DNA from 3 places in the Streptomyces yunnanensis genome. Region 1 is predicted to be linked to each of the others. Evidence: riboswitches for the same ligand, from Rfam matches in the RefSeq annotation. Region 1 holds a riboswitch; each other region holds the start of a gene.
The links. A riboswitch is a leader RNA that binds a small molecule or an ion and turns the genes downstream of it on or off. The one in region 1 is predicted to bind cobalamin.

Region 1 (2,256 bases):
TGCCAGCTCTCCAGGTAGACGCAGGCCGCGCCCTTGCGGCGGCCGCCCTGGTTGACCGCGGCCACCGACGCGTCCAGGGTCCGCAGGAACGGCACGATGCCGTTGGAGTGCCCGTTGGTGCCGCGGATCAGCGAACCGCGGGCGCGGATCCGGGAGTACGACAGGCCGATCCCGCCGGCGTGCTTCGAGAGCCGGGCCACCTGGTGGTAGCGGTCGTAGATGGAGTCCAGCTCGTCCAGCGGGGAGTCCAGCAGATAGCAGGAGGACATCTGCGGGTGGCGGGTGCCGGAGTTGAAGAGCGTGGGGGAGGACGGCAGGTAGGAGAGCGTGCTGGTCATCCGGTACAGCTCGGCGACGTCCGCGAGCGCCCGCGCCGAGTCGTCCTCGGCGAGCCCGCAGGCCACCCGCAGCAGGAAGTGCTGGGGCGTCTCGATCACCTTGCGGGTGAGGGGGTGCCGCAGCAGATAGCGCGAGTGCAGGGTGCGCAGCCCGAAGTACCCGAACCGGTCGTCGGCGCTGGCCTCCAGCGCCCCGTCGACCAGGGCGTCCAGCCGCTCGGCGTGGGTGCCGACGAACGCGGCGGTGACGTCCGCGATCAGCCCCTCCTGGTGGCCGACCGCGATCGACGCCGAGAAGGAGGTGGCGCCCTGGCCGGCGGCCTCCTCGGCGATGGCGAGGGTCAGCAGCCGCGCGGCGAGCTTGGAGTACTGCGGCTCGTCGGCGATCAGCCCGGCCGCGGCCTCGGTGGCCAGCGACCGCAACTCGGCCTCGTCGGACCCGGGGTGCCGGCCGCGCAGCGCGGCGGCGGCCACCTTGCCGGGGTCGGTCGCGGTCAGGTCCACGGTCAGCTCGGTCAGCGTCCGCAGCAGGGCGGTGCCCGGCCCGTCCGCGTGCGCGGGAGGCGCGGCCACCACGGGCTGCACGACCTCGGCGTCTGACGCTGGCTCCGTTGGCGCGATGGTCACCTGATGCTCTCCCTCACTCGGCGGGGGCCGGGAGGGGTGGCGGCATGACGGGAGCCGAGCGGGCATGGGGCACCCCGCGGCGAACCGGGGGTGCGCGGGTCGGCCGCGCGGCGTCCATCTGCCCATCCCTCGGGGCCCGGACGTATCGACGCCGCACCGATGGCGGTGCGGGCGTACCGTCGGCAGGTCTTCGGACTCGGGAGCGCGCGACCGGCCCTTGAGGAAAGGGCCGTGGTCCGCGCTCGCACACCGTTGCGGGGCAGTCCCGGATTCGCACCGGATTCCCCTGCGGCGACAGCGAGGACGAGCATACATCTTGTGTCGCTCCCCGCACGCACCCCCACATCTTGTGTCGCCGCCTCATACCATTCCCCCAGGTGTGCGAAGCGCCGACCCGCCCGGATCCCCTCGGAAACGCCTCGGAACCCCACCGAAATTCCGCCGGTGGCCCGCCCGAAGGGGGCCCGGAGCCCGCCGGAACGCCGCTTAGGCCAGCTCGCGGGCGAACGCCCACAGCGTCAGACCGGGCACCGGCGCCCAGTCCCGCTCGGCCGCCCGCGCGAACCCCAGCCGCCGGTAGAGCCGGTGCGCCGGCAGCAGGTGCTGCTGGCTCGACAGCACCATCCCGCGCAGCCCCAGCGCCCGCGCCCGCGCCAGACAGGCCCGCACCAGAGCCTCCCCGATGCCGCGCCCGCGCCCCTCGGGCCGCACCGCCAGCATCCGGAACTCGCCCTCCCCGGGCCCGGCCAACTCCGCGTACGGGCTGCCGTGCGCCGCGAACGTCACCGCCCCCAGCACCGCCCCGTCCACGCCGTCCGAGGCCACCAGCACCTCGGCGTGCTCCGCGCGGTGCGCCACCTTCCGCAGCTCCGCCGCGTACGGATCGTGCTCCCCGCCGTGCAGCAACCCCTCGGCCAGATACACCTCCGCCACCAGCTCCCCGACCGTCTCGAACTCCGCCTGGCGTATGGGCCTGATCGTGATGTCCATGGGGCCAGTGTGGCGGCGCGGTCGCCGCCCGTACACGCGAAAGGGCCGCCGCGCCCCAGGGGAACGCGACGGCCCTCCGCCGTAGTTGATGACCGTCAGTGCCCCGCCGGCGACCCCGCCGTGGCCGGCGGCAGGTCGGCGGTGACGCCCTTGTCGCCGAGGTCGGCGGTGTAGTCGGCCGGGACGGTCTCGTCGGTGCCCTCAGGGGCCTTGAGGGCCTTCAGAACGACCGTCAGGACGACCGTCACCACCACGTTCAGCACGAAGGCGGTCAGGCCGATGTAGCCGATCTCGCCGATCC
Region 2 (2,256 bases), 3.0 Mb from region 1:
CACGACTTCCAGGCATGGTCCGAGATCGACAACGGCACCGTGCCGATCGCCGACGACGGCGAGCTGTTCTACGAGACGGCCGGCTCGGGACCTGCGGTGGTGCTGCTGCACGGCGGCATGCTCGACCAGCACATGTGGGACGAGCAGTTCTCCTGGCTGGTCAACTCCGGCCTGCGGGTGGTCCGCTACGACTCCCGCGGCCACGGCCTCTCCTCCACGGTGACGGGCGACTGGGCCAACCACGACGACCTGGCGGCCCTGCTGGACGCGCTCGACATACCGCGCGCCGTCCTCGTCGGCCTCTCGCACGGCTCCCGGGTCGCGCTGGACACCGCGCTCGCCCACCCGGACCGGGTCTCGGCCCTCTTCCTCGCCGCCCCCGGGGTCAGCGGTCGCCCCTTCACCGACCCCTTCGTCCTGGAGCACATCCGGGAGCAGGTCGCCGCGATCGGCGCACCGGACGGCGCGGAGCGCTATGTGGAGCACTTCCTCCGGATGTGGGTGGACGGGCCGTACCGCGCGCCGTCCGCCGTGCACCCCGGCTTCCGGGAGCGGATGCGCGCCTCCGCGAGCGCCAATGTCGAGGTGCACGCCGACGGTGTGGGCGCCGGCATGCCCCTGGAGGTCGGCGCCGCGGACCGCCTGACCGAGATCAAGGTGCCGACCACCGTCCTCGACGGCGACCTCGACTCCACCGACATATCCGCCAACGCCCACGCCATAGCGCTCCAGGTCCCCGGCGCCCGCCGTGTCCGCATCCCCGCCGCGGGCCACATGGTGAACCTGGAGAACACCCCGCTCTTCGACCAGGAACTGCACGCCTTCCTGTCGTCCTTGGCCCTCTGAGACGGCCCGCCCCGCCCCGGGCGAGGGCCCGGGGCGGGGCGGGCCCGCCCGCTCTCCCCGGCGCCCGCTAGAGTGACCGGGCCGTGGTGATCGGGAAGACCGGTGCAGGACCTTGTGTCCCAGGCCGGCGCGGCCCTCGCCACTGTGATCGGGGAGTTTCCACCCCTCTCCGTACGCGCCCGGTGCGCGTACGGCGCCACTGACCGCAGCCTGCGGCCGGGAAGGCGGGGCGGACGCGTGCACCCGTAAGCCAGGAGACCGGCCACGGCATCTCACGAACTGATCCACGAGGTGCTGGAGCGTGATGGCCGAATGGCCCTGTCCACGAATACCCCGGGAAATTCCCCTTCCCCCCGCGACGCGTCCCCTGGCGGCATATCCGGATCCACCGGTTCCTTCCGCTGGCAGCGCCGGGACACCGTCCGCACGGCCGGACTGATGACCGTGATCGCCGTGCTGCACATCGTCGCCTTCGGCGTGCTGTTCCTGCTGGTCGTGCCGGGCCACTACACGGTCGGCAGCCAGGTGTTCGGTGCCGGCCTCGGCATCACCGCGTACACCCTGGGCATGCGGCACGCCTTCGACGCCGACCACATCGCGGCGATCGACAACACCACCCGCAAGCTGATGGCCGACGGCAAACGGCCGGTCTCGGTGGGCTTCTGGTTCGCCCTCGGCCACTCCAGCGTGGTCGTCGTGATGGCCGCGCTGGTGGCGGGCGGCGCCCAGCTCGCCGGCACGCTGATGAACGACAACTCCCGCACGCACCAGGTGCTCGGCCTCGTCGGCACCACCGTCTCCGGCACCTTCCTCTACCTCATCGCCGCCCTCAACCTCATCGCCCTGGTCGGCATTCTGAAGGTCTTCCGGGCGATGCGGGCGGGCGCGTACGACGAGCAGGAGCTGGAGCGCCACCTGGATTCCCGGGGCTTCATGAACCGGATCCTGGGCCGTCTCACCAGGTCCATCAGCCGGCCCGGCCAGATGTTCCCGCTCGGTTTCCTCTTCGGCCTCGGCTTCGACACCGCGACCGAGGTGACGCTGATGGTGATGGCGGGCAGCGGCGCCGCGGCGGGCCTGCCCTGGTACGCGATCCTGTGCCTGCCGCTGCTGTTCGCCGCCGGGATGAGCCTGTTCGACACCCTGGACGGCACGTTCATGAACTTCGCCTACCAGTGGGCGTTCTCCAACCCGGTGCGCAAGGTCTACTACAACCTCACCATCACCGGCCTGTCGATCGCGGTCGCGTTCCTCATCGGCACCATCGAGCTGGTGACCGTGCTGCACGACAAGTTCGGGCTGGACGATCCGCTGACGGCGGGGATCTCCTCCCTCGACCTGGACAACGTGGGCTTCATCATCGTCGGCCTGTTCGTCGTGGTGTGGGCCGCGGCGCTGGCGTACTGGCGC
Region 3 (2,256 bases), 3.6 Mb from region 1:
GCCGCTGAAGATCCGGCGGTTGGGCTGGGCGGCCATCAGCAGCGAGACGGGCTTGCGCAGGGCGTGGAAGGCGCTGTCGGCGTTGCCGGAGTAGCAGCACTCCAGGACGATCACGACGCGGTCGGCGCGGGCGTTGTCGAGGCAGGAGAGCACGGTGTCCTGCCAGGAGACGGTGGTGTGGCTCTGGCGGGTGTCCGAGGCGCCCACCATCAGCTGGAGGTCGGCGCCGTCGTTGCCGACCCAGCCGTGGCCGGAGAAGTACACCAGCAGCAGGCCGCGCGCCTCGTCGGCGGCGGTGCGCAGGGCGGTGCTGAGGTCCTCGGGCCGGTGCGGCCGGCAGACCACCACCTCGTCGGCGGTGAACAGGTCGGTGCCGGGGCGGGTCAGGGCGTGGCGGAGCGCCTCGGCGTTGTCCTCGACGGCGGGCAGGCGGGTCAGCGTCTCGTAGTCGTGGACGCAGATCAGCAGGGCGCGGTTGACCTTGCCCCGGGCGTCGTACTCGGACATCCGGGTCAGTCCTCGCCGGTGCTGCCGTCCTCGTCCGCACGGCTTCCGGTGCGGGGGCGCGCGGACCCCGGGCCGGCCGGCTGCTGCGGGCCCTCGCCGAGGTCGTGCACCTGCGGGCCGGCGCCGACCGCGACCGAGGGCTCCTCGCCCTCCTCGCGGGCCTCCCGGCGGCGGCGCAGCCACTCGCGTAAGGCGATGCCCAGTCCCTTGGTGATCTCGGCGGCGACCGCCCCGACGACGACCAGGATCAGGTCGTCGACGCCGACCGCCATCGCGCCGTCGGCGGCGTCGCGGCCGGGGCCCTCCTCGGGGCGGGGCCGGCGCTGCCAGTCGTGCTGGTGCCGCGTCAGCCAGGGCTCGCGCTCCAGCCATGCGGTGAGGTCGTCGATGTCCTGGCTCGGATTGTTGGTACCCGTGACCCTGATGCGGATCTCGTGGCGGTCGGCGCTCTCCGGCATCCCCCGGTCCCCCTCCCGGCGGGCCCCTTCGCCCACCGTGCACCAGATAGTGGCGCGGGAGGCGTGCCAGGGGCAACCGTCCGTGAGCCGGCGGCCACCCTGTGGCTTTGGCCACAGGTCCGGCGGTGGGGCTGCTGCGCAGGTCAAGGGTGAGTTGACGGGCCTTCGCGGGGCGTGGTGGACTGCCGGGGCCAATCGGCGACAGCAGAGGAAGTCCGGTGCGAATCCGGCGCGGTCCCGCCACTGTCACCGGGGAGCGCTCCTCCGACGAGGGCCACGGCCCGTACTCCGTACGGGCGGGAAGGCCGGGGGCGGCGCCGATCCGGGAGCCAGGAGACTCTGGTCGCCGTCACGTCGAGCCAGGGCGCGGACCCTGAGTGAGGACATACCGCCATGCCCGGCTGCCCGTCGAGAGCTCCCCTGCCCGCTGCCGCCGGGTCCCTCCGAGGGCGGACGGCGGCCTGATCCGATGCGCGGCGAACACGCGGGATATGCGTGCGGCGCGGTCCTCGGCTACCTCGGCGACCTGATCGCGGCGGATCCGCGGCGCGGCCATCCGGTGGCCGCGTTCGGCCGGGCCGCGGGCGCCGTCGAACGCCGGCTGTGGCGCGACCACCGCGGCCACGGGACGGCGCACACCCTGGTCTGCGCGGGCGGCGCGGCCGTCGGCGCCGCACTGCTGGAGCGCGCCCTGCGGGACCGTCCGGGCGCCCGGACCGCGCTGACCGCGGCGGCCGTGTGGGCCGTGCTGGGCGGCACCTCGCTCGGCCGGGAGGCGCGGGCCGTGGGCGGTGCGCTGGCCGTCGGTGACCTGGACGTGGCGCGGGAACGGCTGCCGCATCTGTGCGGGCGCGATCCGCAGTCCCTGGACGGGCCGCAGATGGCCCGTGCGGTGGTGGAGTCGGTCGCCGAGAACACCTCGGACGCGGTGGTGGGCGCCCTGGTGTGGGGCGCCCTCGGCGGCGTGCCCGGCCTGGTGGCGTTCCGGGCGGTGAACACCCTGGACGCGATGGTGGGTCACAAGTCGCCGCGCTACCGGCGGTTCGGCTGGGCGGCGGCCCGTCTCGACGATGTCGCCGGCTGGCCCGGCGCCCGGCTGACCGCGGCGCTGGCGGTCCTGGCGGGCCCGGACCGGCGCGGTGCGCTGCGGGCCTGGCGGGCGGACGGCGGGGCCCATCCGAGCCCCAACGCGGGCCCGGTGGAGGCGTCGTTCGCGGGGGCGCTGGGCGTCCGCCTGGGCGGCACCCTGGCGTACGGCGGGCGGGTGGAGCACCGGCCGGTGCTCAACGGC

Region 2: linked by a shared signal. The riboswitch ahead of nicT (Nickel transporter NicT) and the one ahead of MOV08_RS15185 (ribonucleoside-diphosphate reductase subunit alpha) in region 1 are both predicted to bind cobalamin.
Region 3: linked by a shared signal. The riboswitch ahead of MOV08_RS30930 (cobalamin biosynthesis protein) and the one ahead of MOV08_RS15185 (ribonucleoside-diphosphate reductase subunit alpha) in region 1 are both predicted to bind cobalamin.

What each region holds. Positions count from the first base shown of each region.
Region 1 is NZ_CP095749.1:3,511,264-3,513,519, reverse strand. Features, by position in the region: gene MOV08_RS15185 (ribonucleoside-diphosphate reductase subunit alpha) at 1-965, opposite strand, end outside; cobalamin riboswitch at 1,130-1,282, opposite strand; gene MOV08_RS15180 (GNAT family N-acetyltransferase) at 1,452-1,955, opposite strand; gene mctP (monocarboxylate uptake permease MctP) at 2,051-2,256, opposite strand, start outside.
Region 2 is NZ_CP095749.1:6,539,046-6,541,301, reverse strand. Features, by position in the region: gene MOV08_RS28535 (alpha/beta fold hydrolase) at 1-846, shown strand, start outside; cobalamin riboswitch at 914-1,127, shown strand; gene nicT (Nickel transporter NicT) at 1,159-2,256, shown strand, end outside.
Region 3 is NZ_CP095749.1:7,098,128-7,100,383, reverse strand. Features, by position in the region: gene MOV08_RS30940 (caspase, EACC1-associated type) at 1-507, opposite strand, end outside; gene MOV08_RS30935 (hypothetical protein) at 513-965, opposite strand; cobalamin riboswitch at 1,174-1,304, shown strand; gene MOV08_RS30930 (cobalamin biosynthesis protein) at 1,435-2,256, shown strand, end outside.